Regions from separate parts of the Mesorhizobium sp. P2_C7 genome, predicted to be linked through region 4. Evidence: predicted binding sites of a transcription regulator. Region 4 holds the regulator's gene; each other region holds the start of a gene.

The links. The regulator PhoB, encoded in region 4, activates phosphate uptake and scavenging genes when phosphate is short. The targets are predictions, from matches to a motif close to TGTCATNNANCTGTCAT.
Region 1: a site for PhoB is predicted at 2,760-2,776, ahead of AC1D2G_RS00795 (alkaline phosphatase D family protein). Genes of this name have one in related genera too.
Region 2: a site for PhoB is predicted at 3,677-3,693, ahead of AC1D2G_RS31535 (RNA degradosome polyphosphate kinase). Genes of this name have one in related genera too.
Region 3: a site for PhoB is predicted at 2,015-2,031, ahead of phnC (phosphonate ABC transporter ATP-binding protein). Genes of this name have one in related genera too.

Annotation. Positions count from the first base shown of each region.
Region 1 covers NZ_JBFUDW010000001.1:169,937-175,385, forward strand. Annotated here, with positions in the region: gene typA (translational GTPase TypA) at 1-589, opposite strand, end outside; gene AC1D2G_RS00790 (hypothetical protein) at 786-1,067, shown strand; gene AC1D2G_RS00795 (alkaline phosphatase D family protein) at 1,114-2,688, opposite strand; gene AC1D2G_RS00800 (MFS transporter) at 2,843-4,126, opposite strand; gene AC1D2G_RS00805 (TetR/AcrR family transcriptional regulator) at 4,200-4,817, shown strand; gene AC1D2G_RS00810 (hypothetical protein) at 4,863-5,449, shown strand, end outside.
Region 2 covers NZ_JBFUDW010000021.1:18,627-24,075, reverse strand. Annotated here, with positions in the region: gene ppx (exopolyphosphatase) at 1-1,319, opposite strand, end outside; gene AC1D2G_RS31535 (RNA degradosome polyphosphate kinase) at 1,319-3,520, opposite strand; gene AC1D2G_RS31530 (zinc-finger domain-containing protein) at 3,760-4,005, shown strand; gene AC1D2G_RS31525 (FAD-dependent monooxygenase) at 4,025-5,263, shown strand; gene AC1D2G_RS31520 (TIGR02117 family protein) at 5,292-5,449, opposite strand, start outside.
Region 3 covers NZ_JBFUDW010000005.1:376,717-382,165, forward strand. Annotated here, with positions in the region: gene phnL (phosphonate C-P lyase system protein PhnL) at 1-555, shown strand, start outside; gene AC1D2G_RS13710 (DapH/DapD/GlmU-related protein) at 552-1,169, shown strand; gene AC1D2G_RS13715 (DUF1868 domain-containing protein) at 1,256-1,966, shown strand; gene phnC (phosphonate ABC transporter ATP-binding protein) at 2,101-2,949, shown strand; gene phnD (phosphonate ABC transporter substrate-binding protein) at 3,051-3,959, shown strand; gene phnE (phosphonate ABC transporter, permease protein PhnE) at 4,015-4,971, shown strand; gene phnE (phosphonate ABC transporter, permease protein PhnE) at 5,075-5,449, shown strand, end outside.
Region 4 covers NZ_JBFUDW010000013.1:114,352-119,800, reverse strand. Annotated here, with positions in the region: gene AC1D2G_RS24925 (sugar ABC transporter permease) at 1-381, opposite strand, end outside; gene xylF (D-xylose ABC transporter substrate-binding protein) at 531-1,571, opposite strand; gene AC1D2G_RS24915 (ROK family protein) at 1,926-3,173, shown strand; gene phoB (phosphate regulon transcriptional regulator PhoB) at 3,328-4,017, opposite strand; gene phoU (phosphate signaling complex protein PhoU) at 4,037-4,744, opposite strand; gene pstB (phosphate ABC transporter ATP-binding protein PstB) at 4,770-5,449, opposite strand, start outside.

The DNA of each region.
Region 1 (5,449 bases), on a different contig from region 4:
TCGGCGTCGGCACATGCTTGATGACGAGATCGAACAGCGGCGCCAGGCCCTGGTCCTTTGGGCCTTCCGGATTTTCCGAAACCCAGCCATCGCGGCCTGAACCGTAGAGGATCGGGAAATCGAGCTGCTCGTCGGTGGCGTCGAGCGCCGCGAACAGGTCGAACACCTCGTTGACCACCTCGACATGGCGGGCGTCCGGACGGTCGATCTTGTTGATGACGACGATCGGCTTCAGGCCGACCTTGAGCGCCTTGCCAACGACGAACTTGGTCTGCGGCATCGGCCCTTCGGCGGCGTCGACCAGCACGATGGCCGAATCCACCATCGACAGGATGCGCTCGACCTCTCCGCCAAAGTCGGCGTGGCCAGGGGTGTCGACGATGTTGATGCGGGTGTCCTTCCAGTCGACCGAGGTCGCCTTGGCCAGGATGGTGATACCGCGTTCCTTTTCGAGGTCGTTGGAATCCATGGCGCGCTCAGCGACGCGCTGATTGTCGCGGAAGGAGCCGGATTGCCGGAGCAACTGGTCGACGAGGGTGGTTTTTCCATGGTCGACGTGCGCGATGATCGCGATATTACGGATTTTCATGTTCTGGTCTCGGAAGCGTTGCAGGCAGCAGGCCAAAGGCGCTGCCTCTTTCGGTTGCGCGGCTCATACAGGGTTTTTCGCAGTTGCGAAAGAGGACGCGCGACACCAAATACTCATCAAATCTTAAGCATCTGCGTGTGAAATGATTTTGTTAACCAAGGCGGGAACCTTTCGAGGCCCGGACAGTTCGAACGTCATGACCGATAAACTCAACCGATTTTGGCCGCTCATCGCGTCCGCTGCCTTTGCTATCCTGCTGGCGGCCAACGCCGCGCAGTCGGCTGCGACGCAGAAGGAAGCGCGGCCGGCCTTGCCAACCGTTGCGCCATCCGCCGAGCAGGTCTTTGCCGACGCACCCGACGGCGTCGACCCGATGGTGACCGGCCCGGTCAGCGCCGCCTTCAAGCAGAGGCAGGACGCCGCCAACTGCGACACCGCCGTCTGGCCGAACGTCCCGATGGTCTGCTATCCCGACTGACGACCGCCGCCAGCGGTCGTCATTCCAGAGATGACGAAGGTCGGCTTTACGCCGACCGCACCGGGTCGAGCGTGACCTTGTAGAGTTCGTTGTCGTCGCGGTCCATCAGCCGCACCGTCATCTGCTCGCTGGCGCCATTGATATCGACCAGCCCGAAGAATTGAAGGCCGGCTGACGGCGGCAGGTTCTGGCCTTGCTCGGCGGTTGGCGCCTTGATGAATTTCAGCTCCGGACCGAAGGTCATGTCGAAATCGTTCGGGCCGAACGTGCCTGCATGGATCGGGCCCGAGACGAATTCCCAGAACGGATTGAAATCCTGGAACTGCGCCTTGTCGGGATTGTAGTAGTGCGCAGCGGTGTAATGCACGTCGGCGGTCAGCCAGACGGTGTTGCTGATGCCGGCATTCTTGATGAAGCGCAGCAGATCGGCGATCTCGAGCTCGCGTCCCTTGGCCGGGCCGTTGTCGCCATTGCTGACCGCTTCCGCGCCGACCTTCTTGGCGCCATCGTCCCAAACGACGAGGCCGAGCGGCATGTCGGCGGCGATGATTTTCCAGGTTGCCTTCGAATTTGCCAGTTCGCGCTTCAGCCATTTCGTCTGCTGTTCGCCGAGCATGCGCGATTGCGGCGTCATCTCATCTTGCATGTCCGGACCGTTGGGACCGCGATAGGAACGCATGTCGAGGAAGAACACGTCGAGCAGCGGCCCATAGGCAATCTTGCGATAGACGCGGCCCGGCTCGGACGGTTCATAGCGGATCGTCGTCATTTCATGGAACGCACGCGCCGCGCGTGCCGCCAGCACATGGATGGATTTCTCCGTGTACCGGTTGTCGGCGCTGAGATCCTTCGAATCCGACCAGTTGTTCAGCACTTCGTGGTCGTCCCACTGGTAGAAGGTCGGGCAGATGGCGCTGAGGCCCAGCACGTTCTTGTCCATCATGTTGTATTTCCACTGGTCGCGGTATTCGTCCAGCGTCTCGGCGACCTTGCGCTTGCCCTCGATCAGCACGACGTTCTTCCACTTGCCGCCCCCGGGCAGGTCGACCTCGTCCTTCATGGCGCCGTCGGCATAGATGGTGTCGCCCGAATGCAGGAAGAAGTCGGGCGTGTGCTTGCCGATCGTGGCGTAGGTCTTCATGCCGGTCTCGTCGATTCCCCAGCCTTGGCCAGCGGTGTCGCCCGACCAGGCGAACTTGATGTCGCGCCTGGAGGCAGGCGCGGTGCGGAAGCGGCCCGTGATCGGCTCGGAAACCACATTGATGTCGGCGAGATCGGCCGCCGTCATGCGATAGAAGATATCCTGGTCGGAAGCGAGGTCGGTGAGCAGACGCTTGACCGTATAGTCGCTGGCCGGCGAGGTATCGAGCGGCGCCAGGCGGACGGCATCAGTGAAACTTTCGGTCGACGACACTTCGAACATGACGCGCGACGGCCGATCCGTGCGCGCCCACACCATGCCGCTGGTGGCGTCGACATCGCCTGACTGGACGCCATGGGTGAAGGCCGGGCGCTGGCTGGCGCGTGAATAGTATGGCAGCGCCAGGTCGGAGACGCCGACCAGGCCAGCGGCGCTGGCCGAGGTGACGAAAGCACGGCGGGTCATCGAGAGCTTGTTCATGGCTGTCTCCTGGATGGCTTGAACGGTGCCACCAAGGTCCAACCTCAATGTTTCAGGCGCATCTCCAAACCATGAAGGTTTGATAACAACCAACAGGCTGGGCACGTTCTCCCCTTGTCTCCAGGGGGAGAAGGGAGAGCCGCACCCAGTCGCCTTACGCCGCTTGCGGTTCAGGATCGAAGGCCGGTCGGCTGGTGTTGATCAACAGAGAGATACAGGCGGCGGCGATTGCCGTCATGCCGGCGATCATGAAGGCCAGCTCGTAGTTGCCCTGAAGCTCGCGCATCGTGCCGCCGAAGGCTGCGGCAGCAGCTGCGCCGATCTGATGTCCGGCGACGATCCAGCCGAACACGATCGGACCGCTGCGATCGCCGAACGCCTCGTTGGCGAGCCTCAGCGTCGGCGGCACGGTGGCGATCCAGTCGAGGCCGTAAAGCACCGCGAAGATGATCAGGCTGGTTGCCGAGAAGCCGGAATAGGGCAGGTAGATCAGCGACAGGCCACGGATCCCATAATAGACGCCGAGCAGCTTGCGCGGGTCGAAACGGTCGGTGAGCCAGCCCGACAGCGTCGTGCCGATCAGGTCGAAAATGCCCATCATCGACAGCAGGCCGGCCGCCTGCACCTCGCCGATGCCCATGTCGCCGCAGAAGGCGATCAGATGCGTGCCGACCAGACCGTTGGTGGTGAAACCGCAGACGAAGAAGGTGGCGAACAGATACCAGAACACGCGCGTGCCGGCGGCGCGGCGCAGCGTCGAGAACGTGTGGGCGAGGAAATTGCCCTGCGATGCCGGTGACACCGGCGGCACATCGTCGGCCGCGGCACCATAGCGCACCATGCCGATCGAAGCCGGCCGCTCCGGTACCAGCAGCCAGACCAGCGGCACCAGAGCAGCGGTGGCGATCGAAACGGCGATGACAACCGGCTGCCAGCCGCCCGACTGTGCGAGCGAGGCGATCAGCGGCAGGAACACCAGCATGCCTGAGGCACTGGAGGCCGACATCAGCCCCATGACAAGGCCGCGATTGGTCTTGAACCAGCGGTTGACGATGGTGGCGCCGAGCACGCTGGCGACAGCGCCGGAACCAATGCCCGAGAACACGCCCCAGGTGATGAACAGATGCCAGGGCTTGGTCATCAAGAGGCTAAGCGCGGTCGAGCCAGACATCACCACCAGCGAGGCAAGCAGCGTGCGGCGCAGCCCGATCCGCTCCATCAGGGCGGCGGCGAACGGCCCGGTCAGGCCGTAGAGCAGGATGCCGACACCGGCGGCCAGCGAGACGACGTCGCGACGCCAGCCGAAACTGTTCTCCAGCGGCAGCATCATGACGGCGGGCGCCGAGCGCAGGCCGGCCGCGACCAGCAGGCAGAGGAAGATGACGCCAACCACGACGAAAGCGTAGCGCTGGCCAAACGGACGGGATTGAGCTATCATGTTACTGACCGGTACGTTGCAGATGGGAGAAGGTATACGTACCGATCGGTAACATTGTCAATCGAGTTCCATGATGCCAACGGACAAAAATATTGAACTGACCATCAGCGACGGTCATGCGTCGGCGCCACCAAAGGCCGCCAAGAAGATCCTCGACGTGGCCTATGAGCTGTTCTACCGGCGCGGCATCAGGGCGATCGGCGTCGACGAGATCGTCAAGCGCGCCGGCGTCACCAAGCCCAGCCTCTATCGAAGCTTTCCTTCCAAAGACGAATTGGCGGCCTCCTATCTCAGGCAGTACGACCAGGAATACTGGGAGCGTTTCGATGAGGCGGTCGCCGCCCATCCCGGCGACCCGCGTGCGCAGATCAAGGCATTCCTGACCCGCATCGGCAAGCGCACGCAGGTGGCGGACTATCGCGGCTGCGGCATGACCAATGCGGCGGTCGAGTACCCCGAACACAGCCATCCGGCCCGCGTGGTCAGCGAGGCCAACAAGCAGGAATTGCGCCGCCGCCTGCGCGCCATGGCGGTTGCAATGGGTGCGCAGGATCCTGATACGCTGGGCGACGGCCTGCTGCTGCTTATCGAAGGCGCCTATATCAGCGGCCAGCTGTTCGGGCTCGGCGGCCCGGCGCAGTCGGTCGCTCGCAACGCCGATCTGCTGATTGAAGCGAGCTTGAAGAAATAGCATTTGACGCTACGCTGCGATGGCTTGCAACGGAGATTGTCGGCCATGCGCGCTCTTCTGATCCCGTTCGTCTTGGCCGGTTTCTGCCAGGCTGCGCAGGCCAGCGACATTTCAAGCGCCTATATCGATCTCGACTGGAAGAAGGACTGCGTAACCTACGCGCAGGCCGAAGAAGGCGACGGCGACTGGGCCGATCTCGCCTGTTCGGGCTATCGCGGCTACCCCGTCCTGATCGCCTATGACGACGCGCGCGAATCGCTGTTTTATGGCTTTCCGCCCGGCAGCGACATGACATCAGTCTGGGAGAGTTTCTCCGACTTCAATTCGTCCGGCGCCAGGATCGAGTGGCGCATCGAAACCACGGGCGACAAGGCTGTGCCCTTTGCCGCGATCCACCGCCGCTCGATCAGCAACCCGGACGACGAAAAGAAGCCGACCGAGGTGCTGCTCATCGCCAAGGTCGGCCAGATGGACGCCCGCGATGGCTGCACGGTCGGCCTGGTGCTGGCCACCGGCAATCCCGCCGCCAACGATCAGGCGCGCAAACTGGCCGACGAGAAAGCGCGGACGTTCGCCTGCGGCAAGGACAGGCACACCGTCATCGGCGACGTGCCGGCTTTCGGTCGGGTCGA
Region 2 (5,449 bases), on a different contig from region 4:
ATCATCGCCGCCAGCACGCGTGCCCGCTCCAGGTAACGCGGCGAAGCCAGCGCCTTGATCTCGGGTGCGATGGCTTCGTTGAAGATGCCGTCGTGACGATAGGCGTTGGCAAGTGCCAGGAAGGCACGGCCGGGATGGTCGACGCCGAAGAAGGACGCGTGCGCGATAATGTTGAGCGACTGCTTGCCGCGATATTCGGGATGCGCGCGCCAGCCGATATCGGCCAGCAATGCGGCGGCGTGGCGATAGCGCGCCTCGTCCTCGGTCTCGTCGATGCCGAAGGCGGCAAAGGTCCTGGCGGTCCAATCGACAAGTTCATGCGCATGGGTGACGGAGCGTGAGCGCAGCCGGGCGAGTTCCTCCGACGCCGAAATCAATGGATCGGCCTTCTGCTCGGCCTCGTCGAGCAGCGAATAGAGAAAGCCCTCGCGCACGCCGAGCGCCGACACGATGACCTTCGACGGCTGCATCGCCGCCATGATCTCCTGCAACACGATGGCGCCATAAGGCAGCAGCGAACGGCGGTTCTTCGAAACGCCTTCGATGCCCTTGACCTTCTCGATCTCGGCCTTGGCCACCTGCTTGAGGAAGTTCGTCGCACTGTCGGCGCTGATCTCGTAATGGTGCATGACGCCGAGCGGATAATTTGTCATTTCCATGTGCAGCCGGGCGAGATTTCGCCAGGTGCCGCCGACAGCGTAGAAGGGCCTGCCCTGCCCGCCTTTCAACAGCTTGGCCCTCGACAGTTCGTCACGCGTGATCTTGGCCGCCTGGGTCAGCGAGTTCTTCGCCATGTCCTGCAGGCGCAAGCCGCCAAGCGGCAGCGTTATGCCGTCGCCGATCGCCTCGCCGTTGACGTCGACCAGTTCGAGACTGCCGCCACCCAGATCGCCGGCGATGCCATTGGCCGGATGGAAGCCCGAAATGACGCCGAGCGCCGAATAATAGGCTTCCTGGCGGCCACTGATCACCCGGATCTCGGTCTTGAGCACATCCTCGGCACGGTGGATGAAATCGGGACCGTTGATCGCCTCGCGGGCTGCGGCGGTGGCCAGAACATACATGTGCTCGGCGCCAGCCTGGTCGGAGAGCGCGCGAAAGCGGCGGAATTCCTCCATCGAGCGGGTCACCGCCTCGGGGTCGAGCTTGCCGGTGGAAACGATGCCGCGGCCGAGGCCGGCCAGCATCTTTTCGTTGAACAGCATGGTCGGCGAGCGCGCCAGCCCCTCATAGACGACGAGGCGGATCGAATTCGACCCGATGTCGATGATGGATAGCGGTCGGCGGTCCTGCAACCGGCCCTGGGAATCAGACAGCATCAGGTGGACGCTGCGGCGTTCTTCTTGCGGCGCTTGAACTGCGCGATACGCTTGGGCGCATGCGACTTCAGCGCGTCACCCCGTCCCGACAGGCTCGGATTGGTCATGAAATATTCCTGCGCGTTGAACGGTTCCTCGCCCTCTTCCAGCACGACGCGCCGGGAGGTTCCATCAGCCAATACGTCGAAACTTTGCTGATTGTCCATGATGTTGCCCAGCATGATCTGGCCCAGGATCTGTTCATGCACAGTTGGATTGGTGATCGGCACCATGGTCTCGACGCGGCGGTCGAGATTGCGCGGCATGAGGTCGGCCGACGAGATGTAGACGATCGCCTCGTCCGATGGCAGCCCATGGCCATTGCCGAAGCAATAGATGCGGCTGTGTTCCAGAAAGCGGCCGACGATCGACTTGACCCTGATATTTTCCGACAGGCCCGGCACCTGCGGCCGCAGGCAGCAGATGCCGCGCACGACGAGGTCGATCTCGACGCCGGCACGGCTGGCGTCATAGAGCGCGTCGATGATGATCGGATCGACAAGCGCGTTCATCTTCATCCAGATGCGCGCCGGCCTCCCGTCCACCGCATGAGCAATCTCGTCGGCAATATGCTTCAAGATGCGGCTTCTCAACGTGAACGGCGAGATTGCCAACCGCATTTCATCCGTCGGCTCGGCATAGCCGGTGATGAAATTGAAGAGCTGGGCGACATCGCGGGCAATCGTGGGATCGGTGGTGAAGAAAGACAGATCGGTGTAGATGCGCGCGGTGACCGGATGGTAGTTGCCGGTGCCGAGATGCACATAGTTGCGCAGCTTGCCGTCCTCGCGCCGCACCACCAGCGACATTTTCGCATGGGTTTTCAACTCGAGGAAGCCGAACACGACCTGCACACCGGCGCGCTCCAGGTCGCGCGCCCAGCGGATGTTGGCTTCCTCATCGAAACGCGCCTTGAGCTCGACCAGCGCGGTCACCGACTTGCCGGCCTCCGCCGCATCGACCAGTGCGCGCACGATCGGGCTGTCGTTGGAAGTGCGGTAAAGCGTCTGCTTGATCGCCACCACTTCGGGATCGGCCATCGCCTGGCGCAGGAACTGCACCACCACATCGAAGGATTCGTAGGGGTGATGGACGACGATGTCCTTCTCGCGGATGGCGGCGAAGCAGTCGCCGCCGTGCTCGCGGATGCGCTCGGGAAAGCGCGGATTGTAGGGCGTGAACTTGAGGTCGTCGCGCGGGACGGCGACGATCTCGGAAATCTGGCTGAGCGCCAGCGGACCGGTCAGAACGCTGATGCGGCTCGACGATACGCCTAGCTCGCCGGCAACGAAGTCGCGCAGTTCGGCCGGCATCAATACGTCAAATTCGATGCGGATCACCGACCCGCGGCGGCGGCGCTTCAGCGCCGTCTCGAACAGGCGCACCAGATCCTCGGATTCCTCCTCGACCTCGATATCACTGTCGCGGATGATGCGGAACGTGCCGGAGCCCTTGACCTCATAGCCTGGGAACAGCTTGCCGATATAGAGGCCGACTGCCTCTTCCAGCGGGATGAAGCGGACATGGTGCTTGCGGTCCGGCAAACGGATGAAGCGCTTCAGCGCCACAGGGAGGCGCAGAAGCGCGCTCATCTCTTCGCCGTTCTTGCGGTGGCGCAATTGCAGCGCCATCGAGAAACCGAGATTGGGGATGAACGGGAACGGATGCGCCGGGTCGATCGACAGCGGCGTCAGCACCGGAAACACCTGCTCCTGGAAATGGTCTTCCAGCCAGATCTTTTCGTCCTTGGTCAGTGCATCACGGGTGATGCTCTCGATGCCTTCCTTGTTGAGCAGCACGATGAGTGCCGAAAGGCTCTTCTGCTGGTCTTCCTGCAGCCGTTCGACCTCCCGCAGCAGCTGCTCGAGCTGCTGTTCGGGGGTGCGGCCGTCAGGGCTCTTCAGCGTGATGCCCTCGCGCACCTGGCCGGCAAGACCAGCGACGCGGACCATGAAGAACTCGTCGAGGTTGGCCGCCGAGATCGACAGGAAACGGACGCGCTCCAGCAGCGGATGATTGAGGTTCAGCGACTCCTCGAGAACGCGCCGGTTGAACTGCAGCCAGGAAAACTCCCGGTTGACAAAGCGATCCGGGTTGCCGCCCTCCGGGCGAGCCACCTCGACATTCACGAATTCGCTCTGCACCGGCTTCAGTTCGTTCATTTTTCCTGCTCTTCCCGCATGCTCCGCCGCCGAGCGACACAACCTTCCCGGATGCGCCGCAGGTGACCTGAAGCGAGGCCTGACCCTCTCCGTAACCCGATTCCGTTTTCGGGGTCATTGCCTTAACCGGCTTAACTTATCCTCTGACAGGCTTTTGCGACAGTTTGATTTCATCGAACTTGCAAAGAGACCGGTTATGATCCAGATGCAGAAGAGACTGCGTTAAGGAGACGACGACGATGTTAGGCGGTTCCATTCCCCATTTCCAGAACGATGCGGGCCACCCGGCGATCGACATCGGCGTCAAGGAATTCATGTGCACGGGCGCCAACCCGCCTTTCGACCACCCGCATGTGTTTCTCGACATGGGCGACGACAAAGAAAAGGTCTGCCCCTATTGCTCGACGCTCTACCGCTATTCGTCCAAGCTGAAGGCGACAGAAACGCTGCCGGCAGGCTGTATCTACATCGACCAGGCCGCCTGATTCCTTCGCGGCAAGCCCGATGGACAACACGCGGTCCCGGCAAATCGTCATCGCCGGGGCGGGTGTCGCCGGGCTGACCGCCGCGCTGGCGTTCGCCGAACGCGGCTACCGCGTGCAGGTGTTCGAACAGGCGCAGCGCCTGGAAGCCGCAGGCGCCGGCATCCAGCTTTCTCCCAACGCAACAGGCATTCTTCGCCAGCTTGGCGCGCTCGACCGGCTGCTGCCGGCAGCGGTGCGGCCGGAAGCGGTGGTGTTGAAGGACGCCGCGACGTTGCGCGAACTGGCACGCGTGCCGCTGGGACAAGCCGCCGAAGCCCGCTGGCAGGCACCCTATCTCGTTGCTCACAGGGCTGACTTGCAGAGCGCACTGACTGCGCGCGTTGCCGAAATGCCGAACATTCATCTGACTTCCGGCGCGCATGTCAGCGGCGTTGCCAAAGACAGCCATGGCATCACCGTGGCTGCCGAGATGGCCGGCGAGACCGTCGAGGCCGAGGGCTTGCTGCTGGTCGGCGCCGATGGCGTCTGGTCATCGGTGCGCGGGCTTGTCGACACAACCAGGGGAGCGGCCTCGCCGAGAAGTCACTTTTCGGGCGAACTGGCCTGGCGTGCCACCATTCCCGCCGACAGCGCTGCCGGAAAAGCCTTCGCCGCGATCGGCGCCACCAATTGCGTCACGACCTTCCTGCATCCCGGCTTCCACATGGTCGCCTATCCCGTCAGCAAGAGTGCTGCCTTCAATCTTGTCGCCTTCACCAAAGGCGAACGCATTGCCGAGGGCTGGTCCGGGAACGCCGACACCAGGATCTTGACCGGTGCCATGCGCGGTACGGCAGCAGCACTTGCTCGTCTGATCGAGGAAGCCGGCCGGTGGACGGCGTGGCCGATCCATACGGTCGAGAGTAAGCAGCCTTGGACGAACGACCGCATCGCGCTGATCGGCGATGCGGCGCATGCGATGACGCCGTTCGCGGCGCAAGGTGCCGCCATGGCGATCGAAGATGCGGCCGCACTTGCGGATGTCGTTGCGGACTTGCCCGGCGATCCGGGACAAGGTCTTCAAATCTGGGAGAACCTGCGGCGGCCGCGCGTTGCCAGGGTCGCCCGTCGCGGCGCCCTCAACCGCCTCGCCTGGCATGCCGCGGGTCCAGTCTCCATCGCACGCAATCTGTTCCTGAAAATGCGCTCGTCTGAAAAACTCGCCGCCGATTTGGACTGGCTTTATGGCTGGCAGGCGCAGAAAATCATCCGGCGCTGAAAGCTGGGGCATAGCCCGTTGAGCGGTGCTAATTGTAAAGCCGCAGCGACAGACCGAGCGAAGCCGGCAGCGGGTTCCACCAGCCGGTGCGCAAGCCGGCGGTACGCAAGGCCGCCGCGGTCCAGGTGTTGCAGCCGACCAGCGCGTTGAAATGGCCGTTGGCTTCATAGAAGCGGTCGAAGCTGG
Region 3 (5,449 bases), on a different contig from region 4:
TCGATCCTGAAGATGCTCTACGGCAACTACGCCGTTGACGAGGGCCAGATCATCGTCAAGCACGATGATGGGCTGATCGATCTCGCCACCGCCAGCCCGCGCACCGTGCTTGCCATACGCCGGCAAACGATCGGCTATGTCAGCCAGTTCCTGCGCACCGTGCCGCGCGTCTCGGCGCTGGACGTCGTCGCCGAACCGCTGGTCGAGCGCGGCGAGGACCGCGAGAACGCGCGCGGCAAGGCACGCGCCTTGCTGGCGCAGCTCAACCTGCCGGAAAAACTCTGGGCGTTGCCGCCGGCAACCTTCTCCGGCGGCGAGCAACAGCGCGTCAACATTGCGCGCGGCTTCATCACCGAGCACCCGATCCTGCTGCTCGACGAACCGACCGCCTCGCTCGATGCCAGGAATCGCGACGTTGTGATCGAACTCATCGCCGCCAAGAAGGCCGCGGGCGTCGCCCTGCTCGGCATCTTCCACGACCACGACGTGCGCGAGGCCGTCGCCGACCGCATCATCGACGTCACCGCTTTCGCGCCCGGAAAAATCGCCGCATGACGAAAAAGTTGTCAGAGACGCCGCTGATCCACCCGACGGCGGACGTGCAGAACTCGACGCTTGGCCGCTGGACCGAGATCGCCGACAGAAGCCGGGTTTCCGAGAGCATCCTCGGCGACTATTCCTACATGATGCAGGACTGCGCCGTCTGGTGCGCGACGATCGGCAAGTTTTCCAACATTGCAGCCAGCGTGCGCATCAACGCCACCAACCACCCGACGTGGCGGCCGACGCTGCACCATTTCACCTATCGCGCTTCCGACTATTGGGACGACGCAGAGCACGAAAGTGAATTCTTCGCCCAGCGCCGCGCCAAGCGGGTCACCATCGGCCACGACACCTGGCTCGGTCACGGCTCGACCATCCTGCCCGGCGTCACTGTTGGCGATGGCGCCGCGGTCGGCGCCGGTGCCGTCGTCTCGAAGGATGTCGCACCTTACACCATCGTCGGCGGCGTGCCGGCCAGACCAATCCGCGAGCGTTTCGACCGCCGTACCGCCGAACGCTACCAGGCGCTCGCCTGGTGGGACTGGGACCATGCCAAGCTGCGGACAGCACTGGATGATTTCCGGGAACTGTCGGCCGAGGCCTTTCTGGAAAAATATGGCGAATAGGCGATCACATCATTGTCATGGGTGAGCCTGTTTCATCTCCCTGACACATCGCCGGGGCGGGACGCCATCTGCCCTGGAGATCGCAAATGCCTGTTTCTGTCAGACCCTCGCTCGCCGGATTCTTTGCCGGCTCCAATCCGAAGCCACCCGTTCATCTCGGCACGCGCTACGACATGTCGGGCAATTTCCTGATCGAGCCCGGCAACACGGTCGTCAGCCATCTCGTCAGCGGTTCGCCCTCCGAGGCCGTGGTGCTTGAGGTGCGCGACCGGATGCTGGCGATGCCCGATGCCGACCGGCTGGCCTTCACCCCCGTCTCCAGCCTGCACATGACGCTGTTCCAGGGCATCATCGAATATCGCCGCCGCTTGCCTTACTGGCCGCATGACGTGCCGCTCGACACCAGCATCGACGCAATGACCCGCCTCTATTTGGAACGCCTGAAGGGTTTTAAGGGCTTAGGCCCGTTCAACATCAAGGTGGTCGAAATCGTACCGACCGGCCTCACCGTCGCCGGCGCGACCGACGAGGACGTGCGCATCATGGGCGCATGGCGCGATGCCTTGGCGGTGCCGTTCGGCTACCGGCATCCCGACCATGACAGCTACGTCTTCCACATCACCTTCGCCTATCAGATCCAGCGTCTTGCGGATGACAGGGCGGCCGTATGGCAGCAACTGTTCGATGACTCTCTCGCGCTTTTCGCGCGGCAGGCTCCGGCGATCGAGATCAAGGCGCCGGCCTTCTGCAGCTTCAGGGACATGGAGCATTTCGAGGAGTTGCAGGTGCTCAGCTGATCGACACCACCAGGCGCCTGACGCCGCGCCTGTGGGCAGTAACAAAACTGACATCAATCCGACACCGCAGGTTCATGGCGCTGCGCTAGCGAAGTTCTTAACAGACCTTCAACGCGACTGGACTGGAAACGACCATGTCAGCCACGCTCGAAATCCGCGGCGTCACCCGACGATTTGGCAAGAACACTGCCGTCAGCGATATCAACGTCTCGATCCCGCAGGGTCAGATGGTTGGCATTATCGGCCGTTCGGGTGCCGGCAAATCAACCCTTCTTCGCATGATCAATCGTCTCATCGATCCCAGCCAGGGATCGATTTTTTTTGACGGCGCCGAGGTTTCCCAGCTCCGCGGTTCGCCGCTCCGGCGCTGGCAGCGCGACTGCGCCATGATCTTCCAGCAATTCAACCTGGTGCCGCGCCTCGACGTGCTGACCAATGTGCTGCTCGGCAAGCTGAACCACCGTTCGACCATGTCGAACCTGCTCGGCATGTTTTCCCGCGCCGAGTGCGCCGAGGCGGTCGCCGCGCTCGAGCGGCTCGACATTGCCCGCACCGCAATGCAGCCTGCCGGTACTTTGTCGGGTGGCCAGCAGCAGCGCGTCGCCATTGCCCGCGCCATGATGCAGCAGCCCAAGGTGATCCTCGCCGACGAGCCGATCGCTTCGCTCGACCCACTCAACGCCAAGGTGGTGATGGATTCGCTGCAGGACATCAATCTGCGCGAAGGCATCACCGTCGTCACCAATCTGCACACGCTGGACACTGCCCGCGCCTACTGCAACCGCATCATCGGCATGGCCGCCGGCAAGGTCGTCTTCGACGGCCCGCCGGAAGAGCTCAACCGCGAGGCCGTCCGCCTCGTCTATGGCGCCGACAGCAATGGCGGCGAAATCTCCGAGGCCATCACCTCGACCAGCATCGCCTACAAGCAAAAGATCACTGCATCCGCCGGACCGCTCGAGCCCGCATTCCCGGGATATTGAGTCAAGAAAGAGCGACCTGGATCGCCAGCCCGCGTCAAGGGCACCTGTCAGAATAACCAACGCTACCGGCGCGGGGCCGGAACCCACAGGAGAGATATCCAATGTTCAGGAAGATGGTTTTCAGCGCCGTTTCGGTGCTCGCCATGGCAACCAGCATGGCCCACGCCGCCGATATGAAGGAATTCCGCGTCGGCATCCTCGGCGGCGAGAACGAAACCGACCGGCTGCGCAACTACCAGTGCCTGGCCGACCATCTGAAGGCCGAATTCGGTTTCGAGAAGGTCTCGCTGTTCCCCGCCGCCGACTATGACGGCGTCATCCAGGGCCTGCTCGGCGGCACCCTCGACTTCGCCGAACTCGGCGCTTCCGGCTATGCCAGCATCGCCCTCAAGGACCCGAAGGCGGTAACCCCGATCCTCACCACCCAGCAGACTGACGGCGCCACCGGCTACTATTCGATCGGCCTGGCGCTCAAGTCTTCCGGCATCACCGACATCAAGTCGGCCAAGGGCAAGAAGCTTGGCTACGCCGATCCGGATTCGACCTCCGGCTATCTGATCCCGCTGACCCAGATCCCGAAGGACACTGGCGCTTCGAACGAAACCTTCTTCGCTTCGACCCAGTTCAATGGCGGTCACGAGAACAACGTCCTGGCCGTGCGTGACGGCAAGGTCGACGTCGCGGTGGACGATTCCTCGGGCATCGGCGATTTCAAGAACGGCTACACCTCTGGCACCTTCCACAAGGAAGTCGCCAAGGGCGCCGTCGACCCTAACGACTTCGTCGAAGTCTGGCGCTCGGGCCTGATCCCGAACGGCCCGCTGGTCGTGCGCACCGCGCTCGGCGACGACATGACCGCCAAGCTGACTGCCTTCTTCACGGCCCTGCCGGCCAAGGACAAGGCTTGCTTCGAGGGCGTCGAAGGCGGCGATTTCACCGGCTACGTTCCGGTGAAGGCGGACTTCTACAACGTCATCGTCGAAGCCCGTAAGGCGGCCATCGGCGGCTAACGGCAAAAATCAGAAGGGCGGTGTTGAAAGCACCGCCCTTTCTGTTTGTCCGATCATGACCCTTTCCGTGACAGCCCCCTCCGCCGCCACCCATCAGATGGCCGATGCCTGGCGACGCCAGATATCGCTGCGCCGGCTCTATACGGTGCTTGGCGTCGGTTTACTGCTTGCCGCGACGTTTGCGAGCATGTGGTTCGCCGACGAAGCCAATGCTGGGCACTTCTTCGACCGGCTGCCGCATATTCTGGACTTCCTGAGCTGGCTGATCCCCAAGGATTGGAACGACGTCTGGCGGGCGCTGTTCGACATTGCCTCGCCGCATGACACCGGCACCCAGGAATTCAACTTTCCGCTCGGCCGCGTCTATGTCTGGGGCGGCTTTTACATCCCTGAATATTTCGAGCTCATGCTGACCACGGTGAACGTGGCCCTGGTCTCGACGTTTATCGGCTTCATCTTCGCCGTGCCGTTTTCCTTCATCGCCGCGCGCAACCTGACGCCGCATCCGGTGCTGAGGCTCGTCGTCAAGCGCTTCATGGAGCTGCTGCGCGCTTTTCCGGAGATCGTCATTGCCGGCCTCTTCGCCGCCATCGTCTCGACCGGTCCGATCGCTGCCATCATCGCCATCGGCCTGCATTCGATCGGCGCGCTCGGCAAGCTGTTCTATGAGATCAACGAGAACATCGACATGCGCGCCGAGGAAGGCCTGAGGGCGGTCGGCGCCAACTGGTTCGAGCGGGTGCGCTTTGCCGACCTGCCGCAGGTGCTGCCCAACTTCATGTCCTACACGCTGCTCCGCGTCGAGATCAATGTGCGCGCTTCGACCATCATCGGCGCCGTCGGTGGCGGCGGCATCGGCGAGGAATTGAAACTCTCGATCTCACGCGGCTTCGGCGCCAAGACGCTGGCGCTGGTGCTGCTCTTGTTCACGACCATCTTCATCATCGACCAGTTCTCGGCCTGGCTGCGCCGCAAGCTGGTCGGCGAACAAGCCTTCCTGATGGGTGCTTAGCCATGATCCCGAAAAGTGGAATCCGGTTTTCGGAAAAGACCATGGCAAAACCAAAAGATAGAGCCCCATCCCGGTCCTATCGGGATGGATCAGGTTCTTGATCATGGCGACGATGACCGCCGACGAAATCCGGTTGATCGAGGAGCGCTACCCGCAAGTGTTCCGGCGGCCGACGTACAAGCGCTTCGCCCCGCTGTTCCTGTTCGTCGGCATACTGCTTTACCTCATCTATGCCTTGTGGTTCTTCAGCCTGCCGCAAGTGCTGCGGGAATCGCACTGGGAACGACTGCCGCTCTTCCTGACGCAGTGGGTCAGCTATGACCTGCAGCCGGAATTTCGGCTCGACCAGCCCGAGATCACACCGAAATACCCGCGCTTTTCCGCGCTTGGCGAGAACCCGAATCCAGACTGGGTCATCAAGAACGCGGACGGCACTTTCAGCGTCCTGATCGACGGCCCCGGCAAGTCCGTCACCTTC
Region 4 (5,449 bases):
GGGATTTCCAAGCTGGAAGCCGATGACGCGAATGAGGAATTCGGCTTGCGCCACACCCATGATCATACCGATCACGCCTTCGACGGAACCAACCGAAAGGTCGATGTTGCGCATGACGATGACCAGCACCATGCCGGTCGCCATGATCGCGACCGAGGAAGTCTGCACCGACAGGTTCCAGAGATTGCGCGGCGTCAGGAAAAGTCCGCCCGACAGGATATGAATGCCGACCCAGATGACCAGCAACGCACCGACCATGCCAAGCATGCGCGTATCGAGTTCGGTTGCCTTGAGGAAGCGTCCGACGGCGCTCAATTCAGACGCACGCGCCCGGTCTACGGGCGTATTCGCAGCAGGCGTGTTAGAGGTCGTGTCGGTCATGAAGTCCTCCCACCGGTTTGCCGTCTGGCGCGGATGCCGGAAACACGATGCTATTTGCTTTCCGCGATCATTTGAAGCGGAATGCCCCTTGAGAAACGCCGCGGCCCAGGGGCCGCGGCGCTGAGATCGAACCGGGATCCCGTTCGGTTTTAGTTGCAGGCCGCGACGGTGCCGGCGGCGACGCCTGCACAGACTTCGTCCTTCTTGATCCAGCCGGCGTCGATGACGACGTTGAGATTGTCCTTGGTGATCGCGATCGGGGTCAGGAACAGCGAGTTGGTCTCGTTGCCGCCGGGCGTGGTGAACTTCACGGCGTTCGGGATCTTGTCCAGGGCAGTGCCAGCGGCCAGCTGCGAGGCGATTTCGGCAGCGTTCTTGCCGAGTTCGCGTGCGTCCTTCCACACCGACACGGTCTGTGTGCCGAGTGCGACGCGGTTCAGTGCGGCATGGTCGCCGTCCTGGCCGGACACCGGAACCGATCCTGCCAGCCCTTGCGCCGTCAGCGCGGCGACGACGCCGCCGGCGGTGCCGTCATTGGCTGCCACCACGGCATCGACCTTGTTGTCGTTGGCGGTGAGGAACTGTTCCATGTTCTTCTGGGCATTGGCGGGCAGCCAGCCATCCGTATAGGCTTCGCCGACATTCTTGATCTTGCCGCTGTCGATGGCTGCCTTGAGCACTTCCATGGAGCCGGCGAACAGGAAATCGGCATTCGGATCGGCGCCCGAGCCCTTGATGAAGACGTAGTTGCCTTCCGGCTTGACCTTGAACACTTCGCGGGCCTGCATGCGGCCGACTTCCTTGTTGTCGAAGGTTAGGTAGAACACGTTCTTGTTCTCGATCAGCCGGTCATAGCCGACGACCGGAATGCCTTCGTCCAATGCCTTCTGCACCGCCGGGCCGATGGCCGAGGCATCCTGCGCCAGGATGATCAGCGCGTTGGCGCCCTGCGAAATCAGGCTCTCGACGTCGGTGAGCTGCTTGCCCGGATTGGACTGTGCATCAGCGGAAATGTATTTGTCACCAGCCGCCTCGATGGCCTTCTTCATCGCCGCTTCGTCGGTCTTCCAGCGCTCTTCCTGGAAGTTGGACCACGAAACGCCGATGACCTTGTCCTTCGCCTGCGCGACCGACACCAGCGTCAGCGACATGGCGACACCCGCCAGGATGGCGGCTGTGAATTTTTTCATAATATCCTCCCTGCGCCGCGTATGGCGCGACCAAACTGACCCGTAGGCCGGCACAGAGGCTCTATTTTTTCGAGCCTCGAAAAAATAGTGATCCAACGCCCGAACGCTGTCAACATCGATTCTGATGGATTTTGACGTCTCTCCGAGTTTTTTTCGAGCTCCGTAATAAATAATGACAGGATGGTGGGGTTCTGCCAGAATTTGGCGTGGCGCATGTCGCCCAAAAGTGCGCAGCGGTTTTGGGGCAACGACACGCGCAGAAACAAGTGCCTGAAGCGCGTCGCGCTTTCAGGCTTCGCTGATGGCCTTCGGGAGGCACGAAAGGCTGCAGCGACCGGGAGGATGTGAAAAAGCATGTCGGTCGGAATCCGCCACGACGATCTGCGCCGCCGCAACCGGGCGATGGTGATTGCGGCCGTGCGCCGCGCCGGACAGCCGTCCCGCACCGAGATCGCCGCGACCACGGGCCTCAGCCATTCGACCATATCGGCGATCTCCTCCGACCTCATCGGCGAAGGCATCCTGACTGAGGGCAAGCCGAGCGAGGCCGGCTCGCTCAAACGCGGCCGGCCCCAGGTCGGCCTCGGCCTCAATCCGGAAGCGGCGGCGGTGATGACCGTGGTGTTGTCACTGAACTTCCTCTCGGTCGCCGTCATCGACTATGCCGGCCAGGTGATCGCCGAGGAACAGCGCCGGCTGGACACGCTGACCATGTCGCGCGACGCGCTGGTCGGTGAATGCGTTGCCATCGTACGGCGTCGTCTCGAAGACCCCGACCTCGACGTCCGCAGTGTCGCCCGCATCGCGTTGGCGATCCAGGGCATCACCGACACGCGTGCCCGCGCCATGCTGTGGTCGCCGATCACGCCGCACACCGACATCGCCTTCGCCGACATACTCGAGGACGAGTTCGGCATCCCCGCCACCATGGAGAACGACTGCAATATGATGGCGATAGCGTTGCGCTGGCGCGACCCCGAGCGCTACCGCGACGACTTCATCGCCATCCTGTTGTCGCACGGCATCGGCATGGGCCTGGTGCTGAAGGGCGAGCTGTTCACCGGCACTCATTCCTCGGGCGGCGAGTTCGGCCATATGATCCATCGGCCGCACGGCGCGCTGTGCCGCTGCGGGCGGCGCGGCTGCGTCGAGGCCTATGCCGGCAACTACGCCATCTGGCGCAACGCAAGGCAGATGAGTGAGGACGCGGAACCGGTCGCCGATGTCAGTGATGCCGACATGCGCGCGCTGGCGACCGCGGCCCGCGAGAGGGATGGACCCGAGCGCGAGGCCTATCGCAAGGCCGGCGAGGCACTCGGCTACGGTCTCGGCAGCCTGTTCGCGCTGATCGACCCGGCGCCCGTCGCCATGGTCGGCGTCAGCGCCGCCGCCTTCGACCTGATCGAGCCGGCATTGCGCGAGGCGATTGCCCAGACCGCCGGCGGCCAGCATTCGCAATCGATTTCCTTCGACACCGAACCGAACGAACTTCCACTGATCCGCGAAGGCTGCGCCACGCGGGCATTGACCTTTGTCGACCAGGAGATTTTCGCGCCCGGCACGCAGGCGAGGTCCGGCCTCGGCGGCAAGAACGTCGCGTGAATGGCGCGCCTGGATGTGTTGAGATTCAGGTTAGGCCGAGTCGAGAATGGCGGGTTCCAAGAACCGGAGCGGAGCGGACATTTGGATCCGTGAGTGCCGGAAGCGCAGGAAACTGCCGTTCGCAGGCCGGCATCACCTGAATATCAGCATATCCCTAATCTTCCCGGATTGCGTAGCCCGCCCCACGAATGGTGCGGATGACATCGGGCATGCGGCCATTGTTGACCGCCTTGCGCAGCCGGCCGACATGCACGTCGACCGTGCGTTCGTCGATGTAGATCGTCTCGCCCCAGACATTGTCGAGCAGTTGGCTGCGCGAGAACACACGGCCGGGATGGCGCATCATGAATTCGAGCAGGCGGAATTCGGTCGGTCCGAGCCGGATCTCGCTCTTCTTGCGATAGACCCTGTGCGATTCACGATCGAGCACGATGTCGCCGACCTTGAGCACGCTGGACAGCACTTCCGGCTTGGCGCGGCGCAGCAGCGCCTTGACCCTGGCCATGAACTCCGGCGTCGAGAACGGCTTGACCAGATAATCGTCGGCGCCTGTCGAGAGGCCCCGCACACGATCGCTTTCCTCGCCACGCGCGGTCAGCATGATGATCGGCAGCCGCTCGGTCTCGGGACGCATCCTTAGCCGGCGGCAGAGTTCGATTCCGGAAACCGCCGGCACCATCCAGTCCAGCACCAGAAGGTCGGGGACGTTCTCCTGCAGGCGGATCTCGGCCTCGTCGCCGCGCGTCACCACCTCGACCTGGTAACCCTCGGACTCCAGATTGTAACGGAGCAGCACACCTAGCGGCTCCTCGTCCTCCACCACCATGATGCGTGGCGCGATCATCGACTGGTCACCCCTGCCGTCATGCCGCCGGCGCGGACATTGCCGTCTCGTCCTGCTTCGGACGATTGGCGGGCAGCTGCGTGCCGGTCAAAACATAGTACGCATTTTCCGCGATGTTGGTGACGTGATCGCCGATGCGTTCGAGGTTCTTGGCGCAGAACAAAAGATGCGTGCAGGCGGTGATGTTGCGCGGGTCTTCCATCATGTAGGTCAGGAGTTCGCGGAACACGGAGGTGTACTTGACGTCGATGCGCTCGTCGTCGGCGCGCAGCTTCGCCAGCGCCGCCGCGTCGCGCGCCGTATATTCCTCGATGACGCCCTGCACCTGGATCAGCACCAGCTGCGCCATTGCGTCGATGGAGTGCGACAGGTCGCGCGGGGTTACGCTGAGGCCGACGGTGCCGACGCGCTTGGCGATGTTCTTGGCAAGGTCGCCAATGCGCTCGAGGTCGCCGGCCATGCGGATCGAACCGACAACATGGCGCAGATCGTCGGCCATCGGCTGACGCTTAGCGATCAGTGTGATAGCGCGGTCGTCGAGCTCGCGCTGGCGCGCGTCCATGATCGCATCGTCGGAGACGACTCGCTGCGCCAGGGCGTTGTCGGAATTCAGCAGCGCCTTGGTGGCGCCGCCGACCATCGAGCCGGCGAGGTCGCCCATGTCGCGGATCAGCCTGCTGATCTGTCCGAGATCCTCGTCGAAAGAAGCGACTGTGTGTTCGCCCATGATCTTAGTCCTCGTATGCCTGAGCTCAGCCGAAGCGGCCGGTGATGTAGTCCTGCGTGCGCTTCTCGCGGGGCGACGTGAAGATCTTCTCGGTGCGGTCGAACTCGACCAGTTCGCCCAGATACATGAAGGCGGTCTGCTTCGACACGCGCGCCGCCTGCTGCATGTTGTGGGTGACGATGACGATCGTGTAGTCGGCTTGCAACTCGTCGATCAGCTCTTCGATCTTGGCGGTCGACAGCGGGTCAAGCGCCGAGGCCGGCTCGTCGAGCAGGATGACTTCCGGCTTCACCGCCACGGTGCGGGCGATGCAGAGACGCTGCTGCTGGCCGCCGGAGAGGCTGAGGCCGCTGGCGTTGAGCTTGTCCTTCACTTCGGTCCACAGTGCGGCGCGCTTCAGCGCCTGCTCGACACGGCCGTCCATCTCGGACTTGCTGATCTTCTCGTAGAGCCTGACGCCGAAGGCGATGTTTTCATAGATCGACATCGGGAACGGCGTCGGCTTCTGGAACACCATGCCGATCTTGGTCCGCAGCAGATTGAGGTCCTGCGAGCGGTCGAGAACGTTCTGGCCGTCGAGCAGCACCTGGCCCTCGGCGGTCTGCTTGGGATAGAGCTCGTAGATGCGGTTGAAGACGCGCAGCAGCGTCGACTTCCCGCAGCCCGAAGGTCCGATGAAGGCGGTGACGCTGCGCTCGGGCAGCG